Regions from separate parts of the Streptomyces sp. NPDC031274 genome, predicted to be linked through region 2. Evidence: riboswitches for the same ligand, from Rfam matches in the RefSeq annotation. Region 2 holds a riboswitch; the other holds the start of a gene.

Region 1 (14,493 bases), on a different contig from region 2:
CCGGCGGGCCTTTCCCGGGGAGATCGGGGATCTGCACTTCCCCTCCAGCGTCTTCGACTCCTACACGGGTTCGCTGCTGCGCAACGTCGACACCACAGGTGTGGCCGAGTCGGACCTGAAGGTGGTCGTCGACGCGTCCAACGGAAGTGCGGGCCTCGTGCTGCCGAGCCTGCTCGGCCGCCTCGGCGTCGACGCGCTGACCATCAACCCCGGCCTGGACGAGTCGCGTCCGACCGAGACCCGTGAAGCGCGCAGGTCGGGTCTTGTACGGCTCGGCGAGATCGTGGCGTCTTCGCGTGCCGACTTCGGTGTGCGGTTCGACCCCGTGGGCGAGCGGCTTTCGCTCGTCGACGAGAAGGGGCGGATCATCGAGGACGACCGCGCGCTTCTCGTCATGCTCGATCTGGTCGCCGCGGAACGCCGCAGCGGGCGGGTCGCGCTGCCGGTGACGACGACGCGCATCGGCGAGCAGGTGGCCGCGTACCACGGCACGCAGGTCGACTGGACGACCACGTCGCCCGACGATCTGACGCGTGTGGGGCGCGACGAGTCGACCATCTTCGGCGGAGACGGCCGCGGTGGATTCATCGTTCCCGAGTTCAGCAGCGTCTTCGACGGTACGGCCGCCTTCGTGCGGCTCATCGGTCTCGTCGCGCGGACGCAGCTCACGCTGAGCCAGATCGACGCACGTATCCCGCGCGCCCACGTACTGCGGCGTGACCTCGCGACACCCTGGGCGGTCAAGGGGCTCGTGATGCGCACGGTCGTGGAGGCGGCGGGGGAGCGGTCGGTGGACACGACCGACGGTGTCCGTGTCGTGGAGACCGACGGGCGGTGGGTGTTGGTGCTGCCCGACCCCGCGGAGGCCGTCACTCATCTGTGGGCCGAGGGTCCCGACGACGCGTCCGCTCAGGCGTTGCTCGACGAGTGGTCCGCCGTGGTGGACAGCGCCGGTCGCTGACCGGTCGCAAGGGCCGGACGGCGCCTCTCAGAGGTGCCGTCCGGCACGCCGGTGGGGCCATTCGGAGGTAGGGCCCACGACGTGCGACGATGTGCGGCATGCCGCAGCAGCCCCCCACCCGGAGCACCCCCTCGCGCCCCCGGCGCCCGGACGCTTCCATGTCGCTGCTGAACACCGTGATGGACCACAGCCTCGACGAGGGCTACGCCGAGGCTGCGGCGCGTAAGAAGGCGAAAGGTGCTGGTGGAGTGCCGCGTCCGCTGCGCGCGAAGCTCGGCCTTGCCCTCGGACTCGTGCTCGCGGCTCTGGTGGTGACCGTGGGTGCCGCGCAGGCGCGGATAGCTGCTCCGGTGGTCGCCAAGGAGCGCGCGGAGCTCATCGACCGGATCGAGTCGGCGACCTCGGACGCCGACGAGCTCGAAGAGGGCGTCGAGACGCTCCGCGACGACGTGGGCGAACGGCAGCGCGAGGCACTGAAGAAACACGGTGGCAGCCAGGGCGAGTTGGTGTCCCTGCTCTCCGGTGCCACCAAGGTCCATGGGCGGGGTGTGAAGCTCGTGGTGGACGATGCCAAGGAAGCCGACTCGGGTGGGGGCGGGCCGCGCGAGAGTGCGGGATTCTCCGACACCGGACGGGTGCGTGACCGCGACATGCAGCGGGTCGTCAACGGCCTGTGGCAGTCGGGCGCGGAGGCGATCGCCATCAATGACCAGCGGCTGACGGCGTTGTCGGCGATCAGGGCCGCGGGAGACGCGATACTGGTCGACAACAAGCCGCTGGTGCCGCCGTATACGGTGCTTGCCGTGGGTGACGGTCAGCGCTTGAGCACGCGATTCCAGAACAGTCGCGACGGTCAGTATCTGCATGCTCTGCAGGAGAACTTCGATGTCCGGACCAGCATTTCCGTCCATGAGGACGTCCGGCTGCCGGCAGCGCCGAGTGTGACCGTACGTACAGCAGAGCCGAAGGCAGGAAAGGGCACATCGTGATCGCCGTACTGGGCCTCGTCGTGGGAGTCGTGGCTGGATTGTTGGTCCGGCCCGAGGTTCCGGCGATGGTCGAGCCGTACCTTCCGATCGCCGTGGTGGCGGCGCTGGACGCGGTGTTCGGAGGCCTGCGCGCGATGCTCGACGGGATCTTCGACGACAAGGTCTTCGTGGTCTCGTTCCTCTCGAACGTGGTCGTGGCCGCCCTGATCGTTTTCCTGGGCGACAAGTTGGGCGTGGGCGCCCAGCTCTCCACCGGTGTCGTGGTGGTCCTCGGTATCCGGATCTTCTCCAACGCCGCCGCCATCCGCCGACACATCTTCAGGGCGTGACGCGTATGGGTACGGACGAGACGCCCGGCGGAGACAACCGGGGCAGGGAGCTTCCCGCCGAGGTGCACAGTCCGCAGGCGGAGCCCGTGGAGGGCGCGGCGCCCGTGCGGAGCGAGCCGCAGGACCAGCAGCAGGACGACGAGCGGGCGCCTTCGCTCCGCGGCCGTCAGCGGCTGAAGGAGGGGCTGTGGCCCCCTCGCGTCACGCGTCCCCAACTCATCGTCGCCCTGCTTCTGTTCGTGCTGGGGCTCGGCCTCGCCATCCAGGTGCGCTCCAACAACGACAGCAGTGCGCTCCGTGGCGCACGTCAAGAAGATCTCGTACGCATTCTCGATGAACTGGATGACCGTACACAGCGTCTGGAAGGTGAGAAGCAGCGTCTGGAGGATCAGCGCACCGGTCTTGAGAACAGCTCGGACCAGGCCGAGGAGGCCCGCAAGCAGACTGTCGAGAAAGAACGTCAACTCGGCATTCTCGCGGGCACCGTGGCAGCGCAGGGTCCTGGCATCACGCTGACCATCGATGACAAGAAGGGTTCGGTTGAGGCGGACATGCTGCTCGACGCCATTCAGGAGCTGCGCGCCGCGGGTGCCGAGGCCATCCAGATCAATGACGTACGCGTAGTGGCCAACACCTATCTGTCGGATACGGACAGTGGCGGTGTCAGGGTGGACGGCCGCAAGGTCGGCAAGCCCTACCGGTTCAAGGTGATCGGCAAGCCTCAGGACCTGGAGCCGGCGCTGAACATCCCAGGTGGCGTGGTGCAGACTCTGGAGAAGGAGCAGGCCACCGTCACCGTGACGCGAGCGGAGAAGATCGTGGTGGACGCCTTGCGAGCGGCGAAGCGGCCTGACTACGCTCGGTCGTCGTCCCAGTGAGGCGGGGGTGCATGGGGGCCGCCGGTCGAGGGCATGAGGTTGCGGGGGGTCGGCGCACTGTAAGCGTGGTGCGTGGTGGAAACTGTTTGGTGGATGCGGACGTTGTGAGGATGTCTGTGCTGCCGATGTACGCCGGTGTGTGCAATCAGGGTTCGTCCTGCCCCACGGGCGGGTCTGTTTCGGTCAAGGGGAATCGCCCGTGAAGTTGTTTGCGAAGTTGTTCGGCAAGAGTGCACGTGAGGACAGCGGCAACCCCGCCACTGCCCGGCACCGTGCCACGCGCCATGGAGATGCCGAGGAGCAGGGCGGAGAGCGCCCGATGTTCCGCGACCAGGTCGGTGGGCCAGGCGGTGACAATTCGGGCGCGCAGGGCGCGTCGTCTGTTGACCCCGCCGGTGCGGGCCGCATAGGTTTCGGAGAACCGTCAACCTCAAGTACGGGTGGAGGGTTTACCCCCGATCCGTACGCATCGAATGCCCCCGCGGGGCAGCCGCGGCAGGAGGATCCGTCCATGGCCCTGGTGTGTACGAGGTGCGGGAACCGCAACGCGGAGGCGAGCCGGTTCTGCTCCAACTGCGGCGCGCCGCTGCGAGCCGGGGCCGCGCCGGAGCGTCCCTCCGAGACGACCTCCACCATCTCCATCTCGGGCCTGGAGGCCTACGACGCGGAGGTGACGGGGCAGACCGCCTCGCCCGCCCTCTCGCCGGAGGCCCAGGCCGCCGTTGACGCACTGCCGCTCGGCTCCGCGCTCCTCGTGGTGCGCAGGGGACCGAACTCGGGCAGCCGCTTCCTCCTGGACGGCGAGCTGACCACGGCGGGGCGTCACCCGCAGAGCGACATCTTCCTTGACGACGTGACCGTCTCGCGCCGCCACGTGGAGTTCCGTCGCCTCGGGGACGGTTCCTTCACCGTCGCCGACGTGGGCAGCCTCAACGGCACATACGTCAATCGGGAGCGCATCGACTCGGTCGCGCTGTCGAACGGCGACGAGGTGCAGATCGGCAAGTACCGACTGGTCTTCTACGCGAGCCAGCGGGGCATCGGTATCTGACCCGTAGGGAAGGTCCATGCTTCAAACACCGAGGGGCGGTGCCGGGAACGGCACCGCCGCCGAGGACCGTCGGCTGATGAGCATCGGCGCCGTGCTGAACGCGCTGCGTGACGAGTTTCCCGAGGTCACGATCTCCAAGATCCGTTTCCTGGAGTCGGAAGGGCTCATCGAGCCGGAGCGCACGCCGTCCGGTTACCGGAAATTCAGTCCCGAGGACGTCGAGCGGCTCGGTCACGTCCTGAGGATGCAGCGGGACCACTATCTGCCGCTCAAGGTCATCCGGGAGCACCTGGAGGCCCTGGAGCGCGGAGAACGGGCTCCACTGCCCTCTCTGGGGCAGCCACGCGAACCGGGTGACGCCTGGGGCGTGAGTGACGCCGAGGGGCCCACAGTGGCCCGTGTGGGCCGTGCCGAGCTGCTTGCCGCCGCGGAGATCGAGGCGGAGCAGCTCGCCGAGTGGGAGACGTACGGGCTCATCACACCTTTGCCGGACGGCGGTTATGACGCGGAGGCCGTCACGGTCGCCGCGCTCGTCGTCGAACTCGGGCGGTTCGGTATCGAACCGCGACATCTGCGCGCCATGAAATCGGCGGCCGAGCGCGAGGCCGGTCTCGTCGACCAGGTCGTGGCGCCGCTGCGCCGGCACCGTAACCCGCAGACCAGAGCCCATGCGGAAGCCCGTACGAAGGAGCTCGCGGGGCTGACCGGAAAGCTGCATTCTGCACTGGTCCAGACGGCGCTCGGGGTGCGGTTGCCCTGACTCAAGGGGTGCCCGACTACCCAAACCGGCCGGGCACGTCCTAGGGTTGCTGTGTGAACGAGCTCGACGTCGTAGGTGTCCGGGTGGAAATGCCCTCCAACCAACCGATCGTGCTCCTGCGTGAAGTGGGAGGCGATCGCTACCTCCCCATCTGGATCGGACCAGGGGAGGCGACCGCGATCGCCTTCGCACAGCAGGGGATGGCGCCCGCACGGCCGCTGACCCACGACCTGTTCAAGGACGTGCTGGAGGCGGTGGGACAGGAGCTCACCGAAGTGCGCATCACAGACCTCCGAGAAGGGGTCTTCTATGCGGAGCTGGTCTTCGCCAGCGGAGTCGAGGTGAGCGCCCGGCCGTCCGACGCCATAGCGCTGGCGCTGCGCACCGGAACGCCGATCTACGGCAGTGACGGTGTCCTCGACGACGCGGGCATCGCCATTCCGGACGAGCAGGAGGACGAAGTGGAGAAGTTCCGCGAGTTCCTCGACCAGATCTCGCCCGAGGATTTCGGTACCAACAGCCAGTAGTCCGTCGCTTCCGAATGGTCCCGGCGGACCATTCGGCTAGCCTTTCCCGGCCGTGCGGTACGGCAAACCACTCTTAGGGTGATTATCACTCGGCGTGCCGAGTGTGGCGATCGTTGACGAGCCCCTGGTGACTGCCTACCGTCGAGAAGGCAGGTCAAGGACGGAGGTCGGCGTGAGAAGCAGCGGCGACGATACGGCGATGGGCAGTCCGTATCCGCTTCACGGCAGCGCGGCCAGTCACTCTCCCAAAAGGCCGATGGCCGTACAGGGGAGCGTTCAGGGGAGCGGGGACGCCACGTCCGGACAGTCCGAACAGGAACAGATCGGTTACCGGGGCCCGACCGCGTGTGCGGCTGCCGGTATCACGTACCGACAGCTTGATTACTGGGCCCGTACGGGCCTCGTCGAGCCCAGTGTGCGGTCCGCGGGCGGGTCGGCGACCCAGCGGCTCTACAGCTTCCGGGACGTCGTCGTCCTGAAGATCGTGAAGCGGTTCCTCGACACAGGCGTGTCCCTGCAGAACATCCGGACCACGGTCCAGCATCTGCGCGACCGCGGTTTCGAGGACCTGGAGCGGATGACGCTCATGAGCGACGGCGCGACGGTGTACGAGTGCACGTCGCCCGACGAGGTCCACGATCTGCTCCAGGGCGGCCAGGGAGTCTTCGGGATCGCCGTGGGTGTCGTGGGGCGGGATGTGGACGCGGCACTTTCGCAGCTGCACGGCGAGCGGATCGACACCGGAGAGACGCTGCTGCGCCAGAACCCCGCCGACGAGCTCGCGAGGCGGCGCAACAAGGCCGTGTGAGACGGCCGTGACCGCCGGGGCTGGTTCGAGGGGCGGGGTGGCGTTCTCGGGGCGTTGTCAGTGGCGTAGGGCAGCATCAGGGGTGTGAGAACCGCGCCCACGATCCTGCATCTCGACATGGATGCCTTCTACGCGTCTGCCGAGCAGGCCGCGAAGCCGAGTCTGCGCGGGAAAGCCGTGGTGGTGGGCGGCCTCGGACCACGGGGTGTGGTGGCCACCGCCTCGTACGAAGCGCGCAAGTTCGGCGTGCACTCGGCGATGCCCATGGGGCAGGCGCGGCGCCTGGCGCCCAATGCCGCCTATCTGGTGCCGCGCTTCGGGCTCTACCGCGGGATCAGCGACCAGGTGATGTCGCTCCTTCGGGAGCTGTCACCGCTGGTGGAGCCGCTCAGTCTGGATGAGGCGTTCGTCGATCTGGAGGCGGGCGGCGTGGCCGACGACCAGGAGTCGGCCCTTGCCGTGGGCGAGCGGCTGCGCACGGACATCAAGGCGGTGACCGGGCTCGCGGGTTCGGTCGGGCTCGCCGCGTCCAAGATGCTGGCGAAGATCGCCTCGGAGGAGGCCAAGCCGGACGGTCTGCGGCTGATAGTGCCGGGCACCGAGCGGGAGCTGCTCGGGCCGATGTCGGTGCGGACCCTGCCCGGTGTCGGTCCTGCCACCGGGGACCACCTGCGGCGCGGTGGCATCACGACGGTGGGGGAGATCGCCGAGGCGGGTGAGGACGAGCTCGTACGGCTCCTCGGGAAGTCGCACGGGAGCGCGCTGTACGCGATGGCCCTTGCCCGGGACGAGCGGCCCGTGGTGGCGGAGCGGGAATCCAAGTCGGTCAGCGTCGAGGACACGTACGACGTGGACATCCATGACCGGGTACGGGTCAGGGGTGAGGTGGCGCGGCTGGCCGACCGGTGTGTGGAGCGGCTGCGGGCGGCAGGGCACTCGGGGCGGACCATCGTGTTGAAGGTGCGGCGGTTCGACTTCTCGACGCTGACGCGCTCCGAGACGCTGCGCGGGCCGACGGACGACCCCGGGGTGGTGCGGGAGGCCGCGGCGCGGCTCCTCGAGGCCGTGGACACCACCGGAGGCGTGCGGCTCCTCGGGGTGGGGGTCACGGGGCTTGCCGACTACACGCAGGAGGACCTCTTCGCACAGGCGCAGGCGGCCGAGGTGGCTGAGGCTGCCGAGGCGGCCGAGGCACTGGAGGCGGAGAGGGAGGCAGCGGGGGAGCCGGCCGGGGTGAGCGCGGCACAGGCCGTGGGCGACGCGGTGGAGGTGCCGGTCGTACCGCCGGTCGGACCCGTCGTGCCAGTGGTGCCGACCGAGCGGCGGTGGGCTGCCGGGCACGATGTGCGGCATGCCGAGTTCGGGCACGGATGGGTGCAGGGGAGCGGTCTGGGGCGGGTGACGGTCCGCTTCGAGACGCCGGAGTCGTCGGCGCCGGGACGGGTGCGGACGTTCAGGACGGATGATCCGGAGCTCGAGCCCGCGGAGCCCTTGCCGTTGGTGGCCGCTCCTGAGGAGCCGGGGCCGGAGCCGGAGTCGCAGTGACGCCGGTACGTGTGAGCCGCAGCGATACGCGTGAGTCGCCGGGGTGACCGATGAGGGTCAGGGCGCTTCCTGGCCCGCGATGGTGCCGAAGTCCTGGTCCGGTGGTGGCGGCGCCTGCGGGGGTGCGATGTCCAGGCCGTAGTGGTGGTAGAGCTGCAGTTCCTGTTCGGGGGAGAGATGGCGGCCCACGCCGAAATCGGGGGCGTCCTTGATCAGGGAGCGCTCGAAGGGGATGCGCAGGGTGCCGTCGCTCGTGAGCTCGCTGGGTTCCAGGGGCACGAACGCGTCCCTGCTGAACAGCCCCGTGCGTATGGCCGCCCACTCCGGGGCGCCGGTGGCGTCGTCGAGATAGACCTCGTCGATCGTGCCGATCTTGGCCCCGTTCCGGTCGAACGCCTTCCGGCCGATCAGGTTGCGCGGATCGATGTCGGTCTGCACGGGCCCTCCAACTGGTCGAGGCTTGTCGCAGTGGGGCACAACTCATCCTTGTTCGTTCGTATTCACTACGAAAGAGCACTTCGGGGCAGGCGGCCACTCGAGGGATCGGCCGCAGTCCTCGCTGGTAGGCTGGCGCGTGGCTGCTGATCCCGTGCGGGAGAGCTCTCCGGTGGAGACACCGGGGGCGCCGAAGGAGCAACTCCTCCCCGGAATCTCTCAGGCCCCTGTACCGCACGGACGAGGTCACTCTGGAAAGTAGGGCGGGCGTCGGGCGGGCACGTTCGAAACCCTTCCTCACCGACGGTGAAAGCCGGGACAGCTCCCTCACGGGGGCGCGGACCGGTGAAGCTCTCAGGTTGAGATGACAGAGGGGGAGGCCGTCCGGGTACCCGCGCCGTGGTGCCCCTCGCAGGTCGCGTCAGACCAGGAGGCCTCCGCAATGACCGCCACCCCTCGCATCCCGCTTTCCCAGCTCGAACAGGGCATTCCCTTCGAGCAGCGGCACATCGGCCCCGATGCGGAAGCACGGGCCAAGATGCTCGCGCAGGTCGGATACGGCTCGCTCGACGAGCTGACCACCGCCGCCGTACCGGATGTGATCAAGAACGCCGAGGCGCTGAACCTGCCCGGAGCGCGCACCGAGGCCGAGGTCCTGGCCGAGCTGCGCTCCCTCGCGGACCGTAACCAGGTTCTTGATTCCATGATCGGGCTTGGCTACTACGGGACCTTCACGCCGCCCGTGATCCTGCGGAACGTCATGGAGAACCCGGCCTGGTACACCGCGTACACGCCCTACCAGCCGGAGATCTCCCAGGGGCGCCTCGAGGCCCTGCTGAACTTCCAGACCGTCGTCGCCGAGCTGACCGGGCTGCCCACATCCGGTGCCTCGCTGCTCGACGAGGGGACCGCCGCCGCCGAGGCCATGGCCCTGTCGAGGCGCGTGGGCAAGGTCAAGGACGGCGTCTTCCTCGTCGACGCCGACACGCTGCCGCAGACCATCGCCGTCATCCGGACCCGTGCGGAGCCGACCGGCGTCGAGGTCGTCGTCGCCGATCTGAGCGAGGGCATCCCGGCCGAGGTCGCCGAGCGCGGTGTCGTCGGCGTACTGATCCAGTACCCGGGCGCCTCCGGTGCCGTACGGGACATAAAGCCCCTCGTCGAGCAGGCGCACGAGCTCGGTGCCATCGTCTCCGTCGCCGCCGACCTGCTTGCCCTGACGCTGCTCACCTCGCCCGGCGAGCTCGGCGCCGACATCGCCGTCGGCACGACGCAGCGCTTCGGTGTGCCGATGGGCTTCGGCGGCCCGCACGCCGGTTACATGGCGGTGCGCGAGAAGTTCGCGCGCAGCCTGCCGGGGCGGCTCGTGGGTGTCTCCGTCGACGCCGACGGCAACAAGGCCTACCGGCTCGCGCTGCAGACCCGTGAGCAGCACATCCGCCGCGAGAAGGCCACCAGCAACATCTGTACCGCTCAGGTGCTGCTCGCCGTGATGGCCGGAATGTACGCGGTCTACCACGGGCCCGAGGGCCTCAAGGCCATCGCGCGCCGTACGCACCGCTACGCGACCGTGCTCGCCGCGGGGCTCACCGCGGGCGGCGTCGAGGTCGTGCACGGCGCGTACTTCGACACCCTGACCGTGCGGGTGCCCGGCAGGGCCGAGGAGCTCGTCTCCGCGGCCCGCGAGGGCGGCGTCAACATCCACCAGATCGACGCCGACCACGTCTCCCTGGCCTGTGACGAGACCACCACGCGCAAGCAGCTCACCGCGATCTGGACCGCGTTCAAGGTCGAGGCCGACGTCGAGGCGCTCGACGCGGAGACCGAGGACACGCTTCCGGCCAGTCTGCTGCGCGAGGACGAGTACCTCACGCACCCCGTCTTCCACCAGTACCGCTCCGAGACCGCCATGCTGCGCTACCTGCGCAAGCTGGCCGATCGCGACTACGCGCTCGACCGCGGCATGATCCCGCTGGGCTCCTGCACCATGAAGCTCAACGCGACCACGGAGATGGAGCCGGTCACCTGGCCCGAGTTCGGGCAGCTGCACCCCTTCGCACCCGCCCAGCAGGCGCAGGGTTATCTGACGCTCATCCGTGAGCTGGAGGAGCGGCTCGCCGAGGTCACCGGGTACGACAAGGTCTCGCTGCAGCCCAACGCCGGTTCGCAGGGCGAGCTCGCCGGGCTGCTCGCCGTACGGGGCTACCACCGTGCCAACGGCGACGACCAGCGCACCGTCTGCCTCATCCCGTCCTCCGCGCACGGCACCAACGCCGCGAGCGCCGTGATGGCCGGCATGAAGGTCGTCGTCGTGAAGACCAGCGACGACGGCGAGATCGACATCGAGGATCTGCGCGCCAAGATCGAGAAGCACCGTGACGAGCTGTCCGTGCTCATGATCACCTACCCGTCGACGCACGGTGTGTTCGAGGAGCACGTCGCCGACATCTGCGCCTCCGTGCACGAGGCGGGCGGTCAGGTGTACGTCGACGGGGCGAACCTGAACGCCCTGGTGGGCCTCGCCCAGCCCGGCAAGTTCGGCGGCGACGTCTCACACCTGAATCTGCACAAGACCTTCTGCATCCCGCACGGCGGCGGTGGCCCCGGCGTCGGCCCGGTCGGAGTGCGCGAGCACCTCGCGCCGTACCTGCCCAACCACCCGCTCCAGCCCGCCGCCGGTCCCGAGACGGGCGTCGGACCGATCTCCGCCGCGCCGTGGGGCTCCGCCGGAATCCTGCCGATCTCCTGGGCGTACGTACGCCTCATGGGCGGCGAGGGCCTCAAGCGCGCCACGCAGGTCGCCGTGCTCTCCGCGAACTACATCGCCAAGCGCCTCGAGCCGCACTACCCGGTGCTCTACACCGGTCCCGGCGGCCTGGTCGCGCACGAGTGCATCATCGATCTGCGCCCGCTGAGCAAGGCGACCGGTGTCAGCGTCGACGACATCGCCAAGCGGCTCATCGACTACGGCTTCCACGCGCCGACCATGTCGTTCCCGGTCGCGGGGACGCTGATGATCGAGCCGACCGAGAGCGAGGACCTGGTCGAGATCGACCGGTTCTGCGAGGCGATGATCGCCATTCGCGCGGAGATCGAGAAGGTCGGCGGCGAGTGGACCGCCGAGGACAACCCGCTGCGGAACGCGCCGCACACCGCTGCTGCGCTCGGCGGTGAGTGGGAGCACGTGTACAGCCGCGAGGAGGCCGTCTTCCCGGCCGGTGTCGTGGCCGCGGACAAGTACTGGCCGCCGGTGCGCCGCATCGACCAGGCGTACGGCGACCGGAATCTGGTCTGCTCCTGCCCGCCGCTGGATGCGTACGAGGACTGATATCGCGTCCAGAACATGCGTGGGGGCCGGTCCGGAGGTTGTTGCTCCGGGTCGGCCCCTTTGTTGTCCGTGCCGTGGTGCTGCCGTGCTGATGCCGCGTCAGGCGGCGGTCATGATCTCGTCCGTGCCCAGTGGGCGGTGCGGGGCGATGATCTGTCCGTCCGGCAGCAACTCACCGGTGTCCTCGAAGAGGAGGACGCCGTTGCACAGCAGGCTCCAGCCCTGCTCCGGGTGGCTCGCCGTGAGGAGCGCGGCTTCCCGGTCTGCGGAGTCAGCTGTCGGGCAGGGTGGTTGATGCTGGCACATGGAAGGGTTCTTTCGCTGCGGTGTGATGGCTGTGACGTCTGCCTTGCGGCTCGATTCGGTGTTCATGGCCGCCCCCCGTTTAGTCGGTCCGATCCCAGTGTTGCCCTACGGACGTCAATCCGCAGGGATTTAGCGGCAGCGCTTCCTACTGCTTAATGACGTATCACCCGCCCGGACGGTTCAGCCCAACTGCACTGTCTTCTCGGGTGGTTCGGGGTGGTCATACCGGGCTAGTCCGTATGGGCCCAGGACGCGCCGAGCCCCGCGGCCGGGAACGGCGGCGGGGCACGGGACGTACGGCGAGATCAGGCGGGCGAGGTGAGCAGCGGTGCCGGGGTCATGCGGTGGGTGAGGACCTTGAGCAGCTCGGCGGCGCGGTGTGGGCGGTGCGCCGCGATGCCGGGAGGCGCGGGTGCGAGCGGAACGAGGATGTCGGAGGGCGCGAGGCCGCCGCTCGCGCCGTCCGCCGTGCAGTCGCCGTGCAGCCAGAGTGTGAGCATGTAGAGCTCGGGTATGGACAACAGTCGTGGTTGATAGGGCTTCTGCATCGCCTCGGCGTGGCGCAGGGCACGTTCGGTGGCCGCGATGTACGGGCCCTCGAAGAAGTGGGAGAAGGTCCATCCGTCAGGCGTCAGCATGGTGTCCGCCGCGGCGACGGCGCGCTCGCCGCAGCGGATCAGGAAACGCCACCCCGCGAGCCGGGTGGGCGAAGGGCTCGACGGGGTGATCCGGTCCAGGACGTGTACGGGCAAAGGGAGTTCGGGGCTCGCCGGTCCCTGGGCGGCGCGCAGGGACGGGGTGCGGGCTTCGTGTACGGCGGTGGGTGAACCGAGTGCCGCGAGGACGCTGCGCAGGGCGGGCGCGGGAGCCGGGGGGACTTGCAGCGGCATGATGGGTCGCCTCTCTCATTCGACAGGCACGGTGGAACGAGGACAGGTGCGGACGTCGCTGTCTGCTCCGGGGGCAGAGGGGGGCGGGGGCAGGGGACCGCGAGCGCCAACTCTCTGCCTCGTTCGCGAAGTTTATACGACACGTGTTCAGGCCGTGTTTCGGCTAACCGCACCCGATATTGCCCGCAAGGCGTTATCCGGTCGCTATTTTGCGGGCTTTAACCCGATTCCGGATGAGCCCGGGCGTTTGACCTCGGCTCCCTTCGGGGGAGCGGACGGCCGAATCTCATCGGCGTTTTTCACCATGCCTCGGCGAGCGGATTCTCCCCGTGAACATCATTATTGGTGAATGGGGCGTGCGGACACGGCGAAGAGCCTACTGGTCCGGAGGCCTGTGCGGGGCGTTATCGATCACATTGCAGGGCATCATCCACCGAGACGCAGCGGCCGGATCATTGGCTGCCCATCAGAGGAGGGGACGCTTCGATGGGGGAGAAGGTCGTAGCAGGAACGTTTGACCTGGCCGAGCGGCGCCGGTACCGGAGCAAGCTCAGGGAGTGTCTGACGGGACTGCGGAGGCTGTTGGAAGAGGAGCGGTTCGATCGGCCCAAGAATCTGATGGGTGTGGAGATCGAGCTGAATCTCGCGGGGCCCGACGGGATGCCGAGAATGCTGAATGCTGAAGTTCTTGAACGCATCGCGAGCCGTGACTTCCAGACGGAACTCGGAATGTTCAATCTTGAAGTCAATATCGCTCCGCACCGATTGGGCGGACGGGTTCTCGACCGTCTCGCTGAGGAGCTGCGCACCGGCCTCTCCTATGCCCACCGAAAAGCGAACGAGGTGAACGCGGGCATCGTGATGATCGGCATTCTGCCGACACTCGCGCACCACGACCTGGTCTCGGGAAACCTCTCCGACGTGGACCGCTACGCACTGCTCAACGACCAGATCGTGGCGGCCCGCGGCGAGGAGTTCGTCCTGGACATCCAGGGCGTCGAGCGGCTGACCTGCACCTCTGCGTCGATCGCACCCGAAGCGGCGTGCACATCGGTGCAGTTGCACCTCCAGGTCACGCCGGGCAGGTTCGCCGACGTGTGGAACGCCGCGCAGGCCGTCGCCGCGGCGCAGATCGCCGTCGGCGCCAACGCGCCGTTCCTGTTCGGGCGTGAGCTGTGGCGCGAGTCCCGCCCGCCGCTGTTCCTGCAGTCCACCGACACCCGCCCGCCCGAGCTCCAGGCGCAGGGCGTACGTCCGCGGACCTGGTTCGGGGAGCGCTGGATCAGCGACGTGTACGAGCTCTTCGAGGAGAACCTGCGCTACTTCCCCGCGCTGCTTCCGCTCGTCGACGACGAGAACCCGCTGGAGGTGCTCGCGGACGGCCGGGTGCCGCGACTGGGCGAACTCGTCCTGCACAACGGCACCGTGTACCGCTGGAACCGCCCCGTGTACGGCATCGCGGACGGCGTCCCGCACCTGCGCGTGGAGAACCGCGTCCTGCCCGCGGGCCCCACCGTCACCGACGTCGTCGCGAACGCCGCCTTCTACTACGGCGTCGTACGCGCCCTCGCCGAGGAGTCGCGGCCCGTGTGGACCCGGCTGCCCTTCGAGGAGGCGGCCCGCAACTTCGACACCGCGTGCCGCGACGGCATCGAGGCCCGGCTGCGGTGGCCGCGGCGCGGCCGG
Region 2 (14,493 bases):
TGGCGTAGAAGACGGCCTTGCGGCAGGCCTCGTTGTCGAACGGCTTCGTCTTGGTCACAAGGGCGACGTAACGGACGAAGTCCGTCTGCATGTTGTCGACGTTGTCCTTGTGGTCCTGAATGGCGGTGGTACGACCCGACTGGGTCATGCCGGTGCCATTCATGTCGATGTCGTAGTCACCTTCCATCAGGCGCTTGTCGTTCTCTTCGAGGTTCGCCGAGATGGTGACCGAGATCTTGTCCGGCAGGGCGGGACGGACCGGGTCGGACGACTTCTTCCAGTTCTTGTTGCGGACCAGCGTGATGCTCTTGCCGGCGCTGTAGTTCTGGAACTTGTACGGGCCGGAGGAGAACGGGCGCTGGGTGTACTTGGCGCCGGTGTCCTCGGACTGCTTGACCGGGGTGCCCGACGGCATCGCGAGCATCTGCTCGAAGTCGCCGTTCTTCTTGGGCAGCTTGAAGATGATGGTGTTGTCGTCCGGCGTCTCGACCGACTTCAGGCCGAGCTTGTCCTTCGACTTGTCCTCGTAGGGGCCCTTGTACTCGCCCTTGGGGTCAAGCGTGGACTTGAGGTAGCCGGGACCACCGGTGATGACCTTGGTGGCCCAGATGCGCTCGATGCCGTACTTGATGTCCTTGGAGGTCAGCTTCGAGCCGTCCTCCCAGGTGAGGCCGTCACGCAGCTTGTACGTGTAGGTCTTGCCGTCGTCGCTGATCTTCGCCGTGGACTCGGCGAGGTCGGGGACGAGCTTGTTGGACGCGGCACCCGGCTTGGTGTCGTACGTGATCAGCGTGCGGGTGTAGTACCGCATGAAGTCCCACGTCATGCCGTAGTACGCGCGCTGCGGGTCGGCCGAGTCCAGGTCCTGCTTGGCGATGAACTTGAGCGTTCCGCCCTTCTTCGCCGACTTGTTCGCGACCTTGCCGATGGCCGCGTTGTAGCCCGCGCCCTTGCTGTCGTCGTCACTGCTGCCGCCGCCGCACGCCGTGGTGGTCACCAGCGCCGCTACGACGAGGGCCGCGCCGGCGGTCAATCGTCGCTTAGAGGAACCTGTGGGCATTTCTCGCATCCTCCGAGATTCGCGGTCCTTGGCCTTGACTGCCTTAAGAACCATGTGAAAAGCCGCCTGACGCTGGGGCAGGGGCAAGCCAGTTGGGGCTGTTAACGAGTTCCCTTGGGGTCCAGGGCATCGCGCAGCCCGTCACCGAAGAGGTTGAAGGCAAGCACGGTCACGAAGATCGCCAGGCCGGGGAAGACCATGAACATCGGGTCATGCTCGTACGTCGCGAGGGCGTCCCGGAGCATGCCGCCCCAGGAGGCCGTCGGCGGGCGCACACCTGCGCCGAGGAAGCTGAGCGCCGCTTCGGTGAGGATGTTGGTGGGGATCATGAGCGTCGCGTAGACGGTGATCGGAGCGACCAAGTTCGGCAGCAGCTCACGGAAGAGGATGTGCCGTTGACCGCCGCCGAGGCTGCGGGCCGCTTCCACGTACTCGCGTTCGCGCAGCGAGAGGGTCTGGCCTCGGACGATGCGCCCGACGTAGGGCCAGCCGAAGAAGCCGATCACCAGGATCAGTACCGCGATGCGGACGCCGCTGCCGGTGAGCCCGAGCAGGTCGTCGGGGAGCACCGAGACCAGGGAGATCACGAAGAGCAGCTGCGGGAAGGCGAGCAGCACGTCCATGACCCGGCTGATCAGCGCGTCGATCCAGCCGCCGAAGTAACCGGCGATGATGCCGAAGAAGGTGCCGAGCGCCACGGCCACCACGGCGGCCAGGAAGGCCACCAGGAGGGAGATACGGGCGCCGTAGACGATCCGGCTGAAGACGTCGCGGCCCTTGTTCGGCTCGACCCCGAAGAGGAAGTCCCAACTCATGCCGCCGAACGCACCCTTGGGCAGGTTCGTGAGGTCTTCGAGCTCTTCCTGGTGGAACTCGTTGGGCGGGTGGCCCAGCAGGGAGACGATCAGAGGCGCGAAGACGGCGACAAAGACCAGGACGAGCACGGTGATGCCGCCGGCCAGCGCGACCTTGTCCCGCTTCAGGCGGTTCCAGGCGATCTGCTTGAGGGACCGCCCCTCGACCTTCTTCACCCCTGCATCAGCTGCGGGAGCGACGTCCGCCGTCGGGTCCGCGTCCGCAGGTGTGTCATGCAATGGTGCCGTCATCGTGGCAGGGACCCCTCTCAACCGGTGGTGACCGGCCCGCACTTGCCGCTGTAGCGACGTGATCTGTCCGTCGTACACGGGGGCGAAGCGCCCCACTTGCGGGAGTCTTCATCGGGGTTGCGATCTGTTACCAGCCTTGACGGGGAATGGATGCTCAACCGTGATGCTGTTTGAGGTGTTCCGTTATCCGGACGCACGTGAACGAGGGGCGAACACGGGGCAGTTGGGTGGCAACGGGCCACGGGGGCTTAAAGGGCCCCTCCACCACCAGAACGGACATTGTGGCTGTCGGGGCAGGTATACGAGGCGCGGTGGCCGGTTCAGGGCGTCTTCAGCGCCGCGTCGGTGCGCATTCCGCACCGGATCCACACCGCGTCTGCACCGATTCAGTACCGCTTCGGTACCGCTTCAGTACTGCGCGGGGTATCCGTATCCGCCTGCGGGCGCCGGGGCCGGCTGGGCCTCGCGGTCGTAGAACGGCCTGGCGTTGGCGCGCAGCCACAGGGCGACCGGGTCGTACCCGTCGGACATCGCGACCGTCGAGACGGGCAGCCCTTCGGGGACGGCGGCGATCGACTGCTGCATCATCGTGCGCACCCCGTCCACCGACGACGGGGACGTGTCGTACACATCGAGGCCGATGGCCAGATACGGCGCACCGAGCGCGGGCTGCACCCAGGCGCGGCGCAGCGAGCGGACCGCGGGGGTGCGGTGGGCGTTCTGGGTGAGCAGGGCGTAGAACTGCGGGATCTCGATGGCGGGCTCGGTGAGCCTGAGCGGGCCCGCGGGCAGCAGGTCGAGGCCGGAGGCGATGCGCCGCAGGTCGAGCCAGGGGATGCCGACGCCGCCGCCGGGGGCGTGCGGGTTGAGCCAGAGGCCGTAGTGGTCGGGGTAGAGGGTGCGGGCGATGTCGATGCCGCTGACGACCTCGTACGAACGGTTCCAGCCACTCGCGGAGAGCTCCTGGGCGGAGGTCACGCACGGTGCGTAACCGAGGCCTTCGACCTCCATGTTCCCGTACTGCGCGTCGGGGGATCCGGCCTGGCCGTGCCAGAGCAGCATCCACACCTGGTCGGCGGCGAGCGCCCGCAGGAGCGCCTCGTAGGCGTCATACCGCCCTGGCGTCACCTGGCGCAGCATGTGCTCGACCTGCCCGGCAGCAGCCGTGCCCGACGCACTCACCCTTAACCGCCCCTTCGCGATGACCCGCTGACCCGCAGAGCCACTGACCCGCTGAGCCTGGAACCTGATGAACCTGGAACCCGATGAACCTGATGAACCTGCCGTGACCTGAGCCGAGCTGATCGGTGGCCCCGGGCCGAAACGGCAGGGCCGTGCCCCGCCCGGGCCATGAAACCAGCTTAAGCGGCGATCCTGACACCGACTTGACGTACGGCACCCTCACACACGTACCTGCACATGTCCTTACACATGTCCGTGCTCGTGCCCCGGTGTCTGACCGAAGAAGGGCCGAACCCGCTCGCGCATCCAGTCACCGACCGGGTCCTGGGCGACGTCGAGCAGCACCAGGTTCACCGGCCAGACCACCGGGGCATGGCCGAGAGCCCGGCCCACGGCCTCCATCGGCAGGTCGCGCGCGTTGCCCTCCCAGGAGGTCAGTTCGACGCCGACGAACAGCGTGGGCTCCTCGCCCTCGACGCTCGCCAGGCAGCGACGGGCGCTCAGGACGACCCCGGTGGCCTCGAACTCACGGGCGGCGGCGGACAGGAAGTCCACCGGGTCCTGCTGCCAGTCCGGTTCGAAGAGCCGTACGCGGCCGCCGGTCGCGGGGCCGTCCAGCGGGGTGCGTCCGGCCCGGCAGAGTTCGGCGACGGCGGGCGGCGGCAGCGGGACCCCGACCGTGCCGTCCGGGTTGACCGCGATGCCCATCTGCGGGGGAAGCCCGCGCGCGAACTCCACGGCGGGCGCCACGGTGCAGCCCATCCGGCCGCCGGTGACCTGCTGGAACTGCTGCTCGGAGCTGAAGACGGGGACGAAGGCCTGGCCGTCGATCTCCAGCGTGGGCAGGTCGAGAGTGCCGCTGTCGGGACCGCCCCCGCTCGGCAGCGGGACCCAGACGTGGCTGCGGCCGAGCACCTCGACGATGCGGGCCCCCGCGGACGTCCGGGGCGCCCCCGGCGTGCCGAGCGATGCCGCGAGCACCTCTTCGAGTTCGTTGCCCGGCCATCCTCCGTACGGATGTGCGTGCGCCTGCGCCGGAATATCCATCTGTCCAACCCCTGACCTGTCCCGCTCTGCCTGCGGCACGACCCTAACGCGGCGGGCGGCTCAGCCTCCGAAGCCGATCCCGCGCAGGATGCTCGCGGCTGCCCGGTCGAGCAGGATCGCGGAGCCGCAGCCGCGCGGCAGATCGCCCCGCTCGGCGGCGCCGACCAGGCGGCCGACGGTCCTGCGGTGCCGCGCGAAGGCGTACCGCGACACGCCGCGCCCGCGCGCGAGCTGCCCCTCTATGGCGGTGTCCGGCGGCACGTCGAGCAGCAGCAGGTGCAGCGTCGTGCCGCGCCGCACCGCCTCGCGGGCCAGCCAGCTGCGCACCCATGTCTGGGTGCCGCAGTCGTGCACCACGATCCCCTCGCCGGAGCGCAGGGCGGCGCGCAGCCCCGCGTAGTGCGCGAGGCGGACCAGGGGGCGGTAGACGGCGTACGGCAGCAGGGCCGGCATGCGCAGGGCCCAGCGGTCGCGGGTGTCCTGCGAGTCGATGCGCGGGCCCGCGACCGCTCTGCGCATCAGCGTGGACTTGCCGCTGCCCGGAAGGCCGGAGACGACGATCAGGTCGCCCGCGCCGAACGTGAGGCGGTGCGGGCTGCGGCCGGACCGCTGCCTCAGGTCGCGGACGACGACCGCGGGCAGGGCGCCGCAGCTCTCCCTGGTGGGGGCGGCGGCCTGTTTGGGCAGGGCCACCCCCGTGTTGGTCGCGTAGACACTGGTCCTGCGCACCGTGATCGGCCTCCCCTAGCGGTCACGTAACTGCTTACCGCAGCTTCCCCGGCAAGTGTAAAGAGAAGGTAATGCGGCACAACAGCGCCCGGGGCCCGGGGTGTACCCGGAATAGCACAGCTGGACTGGCACTGCCCCGTGACGGAGGCCCGTGCAATGATGTGCCCGCAAACTCCATACAGGCCGCTTGAATCCGCGCGGGAGAGTTCCCGGTCGCCGTCGCAGGACGCACCGGGGCGCCGAAGGAGCAAGTCCCTCCCTTGAATCTCTCAGGCCCCGTACCGCGCGGGCGAGGCACATCTGAAAAGCGGGTCGCTCCGGCGGCTCCACCCAAGGTGCAAGTCATGACCCCCTGATACAGACGTATGACATATACGGACGGGTCGTGGTGAACCTCTCAGGTTCCGATGACAGATGGGGAGGATCGACCTCGCCCGTCATGCCCTGGGAGTTCCCGTATGAGTACCGTCCCCCGTCTCACCGCCCTGGATGCCGTGCATCGCGCGCTCGGCGCGACCATGACCGACTTCGCGGGCTGGGACATGCCGCTGCGCTACGGCAGCGAGCGCGACGAGCACATCGCCGTCCGCACCAAGGCCGGTCTCTTCGACCTCTCCCACATGGGCGAGATCACGGTCACAGGACCGCAGGCCGTGGACTTCCTGAACTTCGCGCTCGTCGGCAACATCGGCTCCATCGGTGTCGGCCGCGCCCGCTACACGATGATCTGTGCCGAGGACGGCGGGATCCTGGACGACCTGATCGTCTACCGTCTGGGCGAGGCCGACGCCCCTGAGTACATGGTCGTCGCCAACGCCTCGAACGCGCAGACCGTGCTCGACGCGCTCACCGCCCGCGCCGACGGCTTCGACGCCGAGGTCCGCGACGACCGCGACGCGTACGCGCTGCTCGCCGTCCAGGGTCCCGAGTCCCCCGGCATCCTGAAGTCGCTCACGGACGCGGACCTGGAAGGGCTGAAGTACTACGCGGGCCTGCCGGGCACGGTCGCGGGCGTGCCCGCCCTCATCGCCCGCACCGGCTACACCGGCGAGGACGGCTTCGAGCTCTTCGTCTCGCCCGGCGACGCCGAGAAGCTCTGGAACGCGCTCATGCAGGCCGGCGAGCACGTCGGCCTGGTCCCGGCCGGGCTCTCCTGCCGCGACACGCTCCGTCTGGAGGCGGGCATGCCGCTGTACGGGCACGAGCTGACCGCGGAGCTGACTCCCTTCGACGCGGGCCTGGGCCGGGTCGTGAAGTTCGAGAAGACCTCGCAGTCCGACACCTTCGTGGGGCGCGCGGCGCTCGCGGCCGCCGCCGAGCGCGCCGAGACCGCTCCCCCGCGCAAGCTCGTGGGTCTGGTCGCCGAAGGCCGCCGCGTCCCGCGCGCGGGCTTCTCCGTGGTCGCCGACGGCAAGGTCATCGGCGAGGTCACCTCCGGGGCGCCGTCCCCGACGCTGGGCAAGCCGATCGCCATCGCGTACGTCGACGTGGCGCACGCGGCCCCCGGAACCGCCGGGGTCGGCGTCGACATCCGGGGCACGCACGAGCCGTACGAGGTCGTGGCGCTGCCCTTCTACAAGCGCCAGAAGTGACGCTTCCGCCACTGTTCCGTCTCTGTGGTAAGCCGGAAGTGACCCCACGCACATCAGTCCCGTTCCGCAGCACCCACCCGCGTACAGGAGAATTCAGGTCATGAGCAACCCCCAGCAGCTGCGTTACAGCAAGGAGCACGAGTGGCTTTCGGCCACCGAGGACGGTGTGGCGACGATCGGCATCACGGAGTTCGCGGCCAACGCGCTCGGTGACGTCGTCTACGCCCAGCTCCCTGAGGTCGGCGAGACCGTGACCGCGGGCGAGACCTGCGGCGAGCTCGAGTCGACGAAGTCCGTCAGCGACCTGTACTCCCCCGTGACCGGCGAGGTCACCGAGGCGAACCAGGACGTCGTGGACGACCCGTCGCTGGTGAATTCCGCTCCGTTCGAGGGCGGCTGGCTGTTCAAGGTACGGATCTCGGAGGAGCCGAAGGACCTGCTCTCCGCGGCCGAATACACCGAGCTCGCAGGCAACTAAAGACCCTTAGGGACCACCTGATGTCGCTTCTCAACACCCCTCTCCACGAGCTGGACCCGGACGTCGCCGCCGCCGTCGACGCCGAGCTCCACCGTCAGCAGTCCACCCTGGAAATGATCGCCTCGGAGAACTTCGCTCCGGTCGCCGTCATGGAGGCCCAGGGCACGGTCCTCACCAACAAGTACGCCGAGGGCTACCCCGGCCGCCGCTACTACGGCGGCTGCGAGCACGTCGACGTCACCGAGCAGATCGCGATCGACCGGCTCAAGGACCTGTTCGGCGCCGAGTACGCCAACGTCCAGCCGCACTCCGGTGCCTCCGCCAACCAGGCCGCCCTCTTCGCCATCGCCAAGCCCGGCGACACGATCCTCGGCCTCGACCTGGCACACGGCGGCCACCTCACCCACGGCATGCGCCTGAACTTCTCCGGCAAGCAGTTCAACGTGGTCCCGTACCACGTCGACGAGGCCGGTCTGGTTGACATGGCCGAGGTCGAGCGCCTGGCCAAGGAGAGCAGCCCGAAGGTGATCATCGCGGGCTGGTCCGCCTACCCGCGTCAGCTCGACTTCGCCGAGTTCCGCCGGATCGCCGACGAGGTCGGCGCGTACCTGTGGGTCGACATGGCGCACTTCGCCGGGCTCGTCGCCGCGGGCCTTCACCCCAACCCGGTGCCGTTCGCGGACGTGGTCACCTCCACCACGCACAAGACGCTCGGCGGCCCGCGCGGCGGCATCATCCTGGCCCGCAGCAAGGAGTTCGCGAAGAAGCTGAACTCCGCGGTCTTCCCCGGCTTCCAGGGCGGCCCCCTGGAGCACGTGATCGCGGCCAAGGCCGTCTCCTTCAAGGTCGCGGCCTCCGAGGAGTTCAAGGAGCGCCAGCAGCGCACCCTGGACGGCGCCCGCATCCTGGCCGAGCGCCTGGTGCGGGACGACGCGAAGGCCGTCGGTGTCGACGTCCTGTCCGGCGGCACGGACGTGCACCTGGTCCTGGTGGACCTGCGCAACTCCGAGCTCGACGGCCAGCAGGCCGAGGACCGCCTCCACGAGGTCGGCATCACGGTCAACCGCAACGCGGTCCCGAACGACCCGCGCCCCCCGATGGTCACCTCGGGCCTGCGGATCGGTACGCCCGCGCTCGCGACCCGTGGCTTCCAGGAGGACGACTTCCGTGAGGTCGCCGACATCATCGCCGAGGCGCTGAAGCCGGGCGACGTCGACACGGAGTCGCTCAAGGCCCGCGTCTCCGCCTTGGCGGAAAAGCACCCGCTGTACCCCAACCTGTAGCAGTTTCGTACGCTTTCCTTCGTACGAATCTTCGGGGCACCACGCACACTGGATGTGAACACAGTGAGCGCGGTGCCCCGGTTCATGCCCCGGTTCCACGCCCCGGCTCACGCCCTGCTCTCTGCACCACCCCGGCAGACAACGGCGTCTACCAACCACCATTGGAGTTTCTCGTGGCCCTCTCGGTCTTCGACCTGTTCTCGGTCGGCATCGGCCCGTCCAGCTCCCACACGGTCGGCCCCATGCGCGCCGCACGCATCTTCGCGAGCCGCCTCAAGAACGAGGGCCTGATGGCCCACACCACCGCCATACGGGCCGAGCTCTACGGCTCGCTCGGCGCGACGGGCCACGGCCACGGCACCCCGAAGGCGGTCCTGCTCGGCCTGGAGGGCGAGTCCCCGCGCTCGGTCGACGTCGAGTTCGCCGACGAGCGCGTCGAGCAGATCAAGAGCGCCGGCCGCATCAACCTCCTCGGCATGCACGAGATCGACTTCGCCTTCGACGACGATCTGGTCCTGCACCGCCGCAAGGCCCTGCCGTACCACGCCAACGGCATGACGATCTTCGCGTACGACCGTGAGGGCGCCCCCGTCCTGGAGAAGACGTACTACTCCGTGGGCGGCGGCTTCGTGGTCGACGACGACGCCGTCGCGGGCGACAACCCGATCGTGCCGGACGACACCGTCCTCAAGCACCCCTTCCGCACCGGCGACGAGCTGCTCCGCCTCGCCGAGGAGACCGGCCTCTCCATCTCCGCGCTGATGCTGCAGAACGAGAAGGCGTGGCGCACCGAGGAGGAGATCCGCGCGGGTCTGCTCGACATCTGGGGCGTCATGCAGTCCTGCGTCTCGCGCGGCATGTCCCGCGAGGGCATCCTGCCGGGCGGCCTCAAGGTCCGCCGCCGCGCGGCCAACTCCGCACGCCAGCTGCGCGCCGAGGGCGACCCGCTGGCCCGCTCCATGGAGTGGATCACGCTCTACGCGATGGCGGTGAACGAGGAGAACGCGGCGGGCGGCCGGGTCGTGACCGCCCCGACGAACGGCGCCGCGGGCATCATCCCGGCCGTCCTGCACTACTACATGAACTTCGTGCCCGGGGCCGACGAGGACGGCGTCGTCCGCTTCCTGCTGGCCGCCGGAGCGATCGGCATGCTGTTCAAGGAGAACGCCTCGATCTCCGGCGCCGAGGTCGGCTGCCAGGGCGAGGTCGGCTCCGCCTGCTCGATGGCGGCGGGCGCCCTCGCCGAGGTGCTCGGCGGCAGCCCCGAGCAGGTCGAGAACGCGGCCGAGATCGGCATGGAGCACAACCTCGGCCTGACCTGCGACCCGGTCGGCGGGCTCGTCCAGATCCCGTGCATCGAGCGCAACGGCATGGCGGCGGTGAAGGCCGTGACCGCGGCGAAGATGGCGATGCGCGGCGACGGCAGCCACAAGGTGTCCCTCGACAAGGTCATCAAGACCATGAAGGACACCGGGGCCGACATGAGCGTGAAGTACAAGGAGACGGCGCGGGGCGGGCTCGCGGTGAACATCATCGAGTGCTGAGCCCGCGTCCCGGTCGTCACCCGGACGGCGGATACCCTGAGCCCCGTCAGTAGTGCACCAAGAAGGGGTGGATCCGGTGGCGGACATCGAGGAAGCGCGCAGGACGTTCGAGCAGTTCGACGCGGACGGCGACGGCTTCATCACAGCGGCGGAGTGGAAGTCGGCCATGGCCAAGATGGGGGACTTCTACGTCACCGAGACGGTGGCCGAGGCCGTGATCGGCACGAAGGACACCGACAAGGACAAGCGTCTCTCCTTCGACGAGTTCTGGGCGAGCCTGAACAAGAAGTAGTGGTGGTCCGTACGAGGGGCCCGGCGCGTGAGAGAGCGCCGGGCCCCTCGTACGTACTCGCCGCGCGTACTCAGCGGGCGCGCCGCGCCGCCCGCACGCTCCACCGCCCCTCCGTGCGCTCCAACCGCACCGGGTGGTCGAAGCACTTGCTGATCTGGTCGCTGGTCAGTACGTCGTCCACGGCGCCGGAGGCGAGTGCGCGGCCGTCGCGCAGCAGCAGCGCGTGCGTGGTGCCTGCCGGGAGCTCCTCCAGGTGGTGCGTGACCAGGACAGTGGCGAGCTCGGGGTGGCTCTCGCGCAGGGTGTCCAGGCTGTCGAGGAGGCGTTCGCGGCCCGCGAGATCGAGCCCGGTGGCCGGTTCGTCGAGCAGGACGAGCCGCGGTCTGGGCATCAGCGAGCGCGCGATCAGGGTCCGTCCGCGCTCGCCCTGGGAGAGCGTGGGCCAGCGCGCGTCCGTGCGGTGCGCGAGCCCGAGCATGGCGATCAGGCGATCGGCCTGCTCCTCCTGCTCGGGTGTGGGGCTCCACCGGGGCAGCAGCTCCACGCTGTTGGTGAGCCCGGTCAGGACGACGTCGCGCACCCGCAAGGGCGAGCGGAGTGGATGACGCGGGTTCACATGGCCCACGTAGGAACGGAGCTCGCGCAGGTCGACGCTGCCCAGGCGGCGGCCGAGCACCTCGACCGTGCCGCGCGTCGGGTGGGTCACGGCGCCGCAGAGGCTGAGCAGGGTCGACTTGCCCGCGCCGTTCGCGCCGAGCAGCGCCCAGTGTTCGCCGGGGCGCACGGTGAGGGTGACCTCGTCGAGGATGGGCCGGTCGTCGCGGACGACGGTGACGTTGTCCGCGTGCAGCACGGGGGTCATCGGGCGGCCCCCGCCCGGTTCACCGCGGCGAGCACGGCCTGCACGGACGCGGTCAGGACCGAGGTGTCCAGGCCCGCGCCCCAGCGGACGACACCGCCCACCGCGCACTCCGCGTAGGCGACCGCCTCGCTGCCGCCGCCCGCCCCGGTGGCGTGTTCGGAGTAGTCGAGGATGTCGACGGTGATCCCGGCGGCGGCGAGCGCCGCGACGAACGCGGAGAGCGGACCGTTGCCCGTTCCTTCGAAGTCCCCGGTTCTGGAGCCGACTTGGAGGGTGCAGGTGAAGCGGTGGGTGCCGTCCGGGGCACGGTCGGTGGTCCAGGAGCTCAGCGCCGCATACGCGCCGTCGCCCTGCCCCGGCGCGACATAGGTCGCGTGGAAGAGCTCGTACAGCTCCTTCGCGCTCGCCTCCTGACCGCTGTCGTCGGTGGCCTCCTGCACCGCCCGCGAGAAGTCGGGCCGCATGCGCTGCGGCAGGTCGATGCCGTGCCGGGTCCGCAGCAGGTACGCCATTCCGCCCTTGCCCGACTGGGAGTTGACGCGGATGACGGCTTCGTAGGTGCGGCCGATGTCCGCGGGATCGATCGGCAGGTACGGCACCTCCCAGGGCGCATCGCTCTCCGGCACCTCCAACTCGGCGGCGCGGCGGGCGTGGTGGGCGAGACCCTTGCTGATGGCGTCCTGGTGGGTGCCGGAGAAGGCGGTGTGGACGAGGTCGCCCGCGTAGGGGTGGCGGGGGTGCACGGGCAGCCGGTTGCAGTGCTCGACGACCTCGCGCACGGCGTCGATGTCGGAGAAGTCGACCATGGGGTCGACGCCCTGGGCGTACAGATTCAGGGCGAGGGTCACCAGGTCCACGTTGCCGGTGCGCTCGCCGTTGCCGAAGAGGCATCCCTCGACGCGCTGGGCCCCGGCCAGGACGGCGAGTTCGGCGCAGGCGACTCCGGTGCCGCGGTCGTTGTGGGGGTGGACGGAGAGGATGACGGACGCGCGCCGGGTGAGGTTACGGTGCAGGTACTCGATCTGATCGGCGTACACGTTCGGGGTCGCGATCTCGACGGTCGCCGGGAGGTTGTGGGTGACGGGACGGTCGGGGCTCGCGTCCCACAACTCGGTGAGGCCGTCGCAGACTTCGAGTACGTAGTCGGGCTCGGTGAGGTTGAAGGTCTCCGGCGAGAACTGGAACCGGATGTCCGCCCCCGGCCGCGCGTCGGCCAGGCGGGCCATGTGGGCGGCGGCTTCCGTGACGACGTCCCGCACCTGCGCACGCGACCGCCCCAGCACCACGTCACGCCAGGTGGGCGAGGTGGGGATGTAGAGGTGTACGACGGCGCGGGGCAGTCCCTCGATCGACTCGAAGGTGCGGTCGATGAGTTCGGGCTTGGCAGGCGTGAAGACGACGATGCTGACGTCACCGGGGATCCCGCCGCTCGCGCTCAGCGCGGCGAGGTCGCGTACGAAGTCGAAGTCGGCGCGGCTGGCGGACGGATAGCCGACCTCGATCTCCTTGAACCCCATCGAGACGAGCAGGTCGAAGAAGCGCCGCTTGCGCCCGGTGTCCATCGGCTCGGCGAGCGCCTGATTGCCGTCGCGCAGGTCGACGGGGACCCAGAGGGGGGCGTGCTCGATGCGGGCGCTCGGCCAACCGCGTTCCTGGGCGGCGGGGACGTCGACCCGGTCCTGGTAGGGGCGGTAGCGATGGTGCGGCATGGGGCTGGGGCGCTGGGGGTTCCACGGGTACACGGGGGATTCCACGGTGGATGTCACGGTGGCCTCTCGGCTCGGTCGGTGAACTGGCCGACCGGCAGCACGGCACCCCGCGGCGGGGTGCCGGTCGCTTCAGGCCCCGCCGCGGCAGCCGAGAAGGAGGAGACCGCAGAAGATCACGGCGCTACACTAGCCACACCTCAGCTCCTCAGACAAGTACTCCTCAGACAAGTGGGTCGCCCAGCGCTCCCCCGCCCTCTCTCCCTGAAAGGTCCCCGGATGCCGCCGCTCGGCTCCCTACGCCCCAGCCCCCTGGTCGAACAGGCCACCGAGCGCCTGCGCGAGCAGATCGCCGGCGGCCACTGGCCCATCGGCAGCAAGCTCCCCGGCGAGACGACCCTCGCCAAGGAACTCGGCATCGGCCGCTCCACGGTCCGTGAGGCCCTGCGCGCACTCGCAGGGGCAGGCCTCGTACAGCCACGCCAGGGCGCAGGCGTCTTCGTCATCGCGACGGAACCGGTCGCGGACTGGCCGACGCGGCTGCGGCGGGCGGCGGTGTCGGATGTCTACGAGGTGCGGATGCTGGTGGAGGTGCAGGCCGCGCGCCTTGCCGCGCTGCGGCGCACCGACGAGGACGTCACGGCGATGCGCGCCGCACTCGAAGGCCGCAGGGCCGCGGCTTCGGGCAGCGACGCGGCCTTCGTCGACGCCGACATCGCCCTGCACGCGGCGGTCGTGGCGGCGGCTCGCAACCCCGTACTGACGGACCTCTTCGCGGAGTTCGCCCCCGTACTGCGGGAGGGCCTGATCAACCTGCTCGACCTCGTCGACGTACGCACGAAGGAACCGAACCACGGGGACGCCGTCCACGCCGCGCTCGTACGGGCCGTCGAGGCAGGGGACGCGGAGGAGGCGGCGCGGGTGGCACAGGCGGAACTCCAGGACACGCTGGGGCGGTTGCTGTCCCGCGACCAGGACGCGTATCGAGCAGTGATCGACCCGCCTGCCGCACAAGCCGGTGGGGCCGCCCGCGGCGACTCGCGTGAGATCATCCGTCCATGAGCAGCGACCTGGAAGTAAGCCTGGAAGTGAGCGCTCTGGCGATCAATGTCACGATCCCGCAGGAGCTCCGCTGGACGGACACTCGGCGCGGCGAAGAGTTCACCCTGAGCACCCTCAACGTCCGGCTCCTCCCGGACGGGCACCTCGCCACGAAGGCCTACGGCCGACCAGTCGCCGGTGGCCGGGGCGCCTACGTCTCGTTCCCCGTCCCCGACAGGCCCGAACTCGCGGCCCTGATCGCCGACGCCGCCAGCCGCGCCGGGGCACTGTGGGCCGCGCATCGGGGTCTCGGCTGAGGTTGGTTCGGCTTGAAGGGCGGTCGAGTACGGCGGCGTCGATGCCGGGCGTGATCAGCCGGTCCCGGTCCCGGTCCCGGTCCCGATCCCGATCTCGTAGCGCAGGCGCCCGCGGTGGGCGGGCATGGTCATCAGGTCGACCTGGATCGGGAGGTTCCGGCCGTCCAGGGTGACCCGGGCCAGCCGGAGCACAGGCTCGTCCGTCCCCAACCTCAGGTCCTCTCGCTCCTCGGCGCTCGGCACGTCGGCGGTGA

The links. A riboswitch is a leader RNA that binds a small molecule or an ion and turns the genes downstream of it on or off. The one in region 2 is predicted to bind glycine.
Region 1: another riboswitch for glycine. It lies ahead of gcvP (aminomethyl-transferring glycine dehydrogenase); the one in region 2 lies ahead of gcvT (glycine cleavage system aminomethyltransferase GcvT).

Annotation. Positions count from the first base shown of each region.
Region 1 covers NZ_JBVIHP010000040.1:2,514-17,006, forward strand. Annotated here, with positions in the region: gene ACZ5CR_RS40575 (sugar phosphate nucleotidyltransferase) at 1-961, shown strand, start outside; gene ACZ5CR_RS40580 (DUF881 domain-containing protein) at 1,051-1,950, shown strand; gene ACZ5CR_RS40585 (small basic family protein) at 1,947-2,279, shown strand; gene ACZ5CR_RS40590 (DUF881 domain-containing protein) at 2,285-3,157, shown strand; gene ACZ5CR_RS40595 (FHA domain-containing protein) at 3,240-4,208, shown strand; gene ftsR (transcriptional regulator FtsR) at 4,225-4,968, shown strand; gene ACZ5CR_RS40605 (bifunctional nuclease family protein) at 5,022-5,495, shown strand; gene ACZ5CR_RS40610 (MerR family transcriptional regulator) at 5,668-6,303, shown strand; partial or broken gene ACZ5CR_RS40615 (DNA polymerase IV) at 6,388-7,990, shown strand; gene ACZ5CR_RS40620 (PRC-barrel domain-containing protein) at 7,906-8,286, opposite strand; glycine riboswitch at 8,431-8,528, shown strand; gene gcvP (aminomethyl-transferring glycine dehydrogenase) at 8,726-11,611, shown strand; gene ACZ5CR_RS40630 (DUF5999 family protein) at 11,711-11,917, opposite strand; gene ACZ5CR_RS40635 (hypothetical protein) at 12,223-12,807, opposite strand; gene ACZ5CR_RS40640 (glutamate-cysteine ligase family protein) at 13,294-14,493, shown strand, end outside.
Region 2 covers NZ_JBVIHP010000005.1:312,222-326,714, forward strand. Annotated here, with positions in the region: gene ACZ5CR_RS11530 (ABC transporter substrate-binding protein) at 1-1,060, opposite strand, end outside; gene ACZ5CR_RS11535 (ABC transporter permease) at 1,162-2,166, opposite strand; gene ACZ5CR_RS11540 (enhanced serine sensitivity protein SseB C-terminal domain-containing protein) at 2,575-3,348, opposite strand; gene ACZ5CR_RS11545 (enhanced serine sensitivity protein SseB) at 3,592-4,395, opposite strand; gene ACZ5CR_RS11550 (AAA family ATPase) at 4,456-5,130, opposite strand; glycine riboswitch at 5,313-5,418, shown strand; gene gcvT (glycine cleavage system aminomethyltransferase GcvT) at 5,583-6,716, shown strand; gene gcvH (glycine cleavage system protein GcvH) at 6,817-7,194, shown strand; gene glyA (serine hydroxymethyltransferase) at 7,215-8,477, shown strand; gene ACZ5CR_RS11570 (L-serine ammonia-lyase) at 8,651-10,021, shown strand; gene ACZ5CR_RS11575 (EF-hand domain-containing protein) at 10,098-10,313, shown strand; gene ACZ5CR_RS11580 (ABC transporter ATP-binding protein) at 10,384-11,175, opposite strand; gene leuA (2-isopropylmalate synthase) at 11,172-12,884, opposite strand; gene ACZ5CR_RS11590 (FadR/GntR family transcriptional regulator) at 13,161-13,943, shown strand; gene ACZ5CR_RS11595 (hypothetical protein) at 13,940-14,239, shown strand; gene ACZ5CR_RS11600 (GntR family transcriptional regulator) at 14,294-14,493, opposite strand, start outside.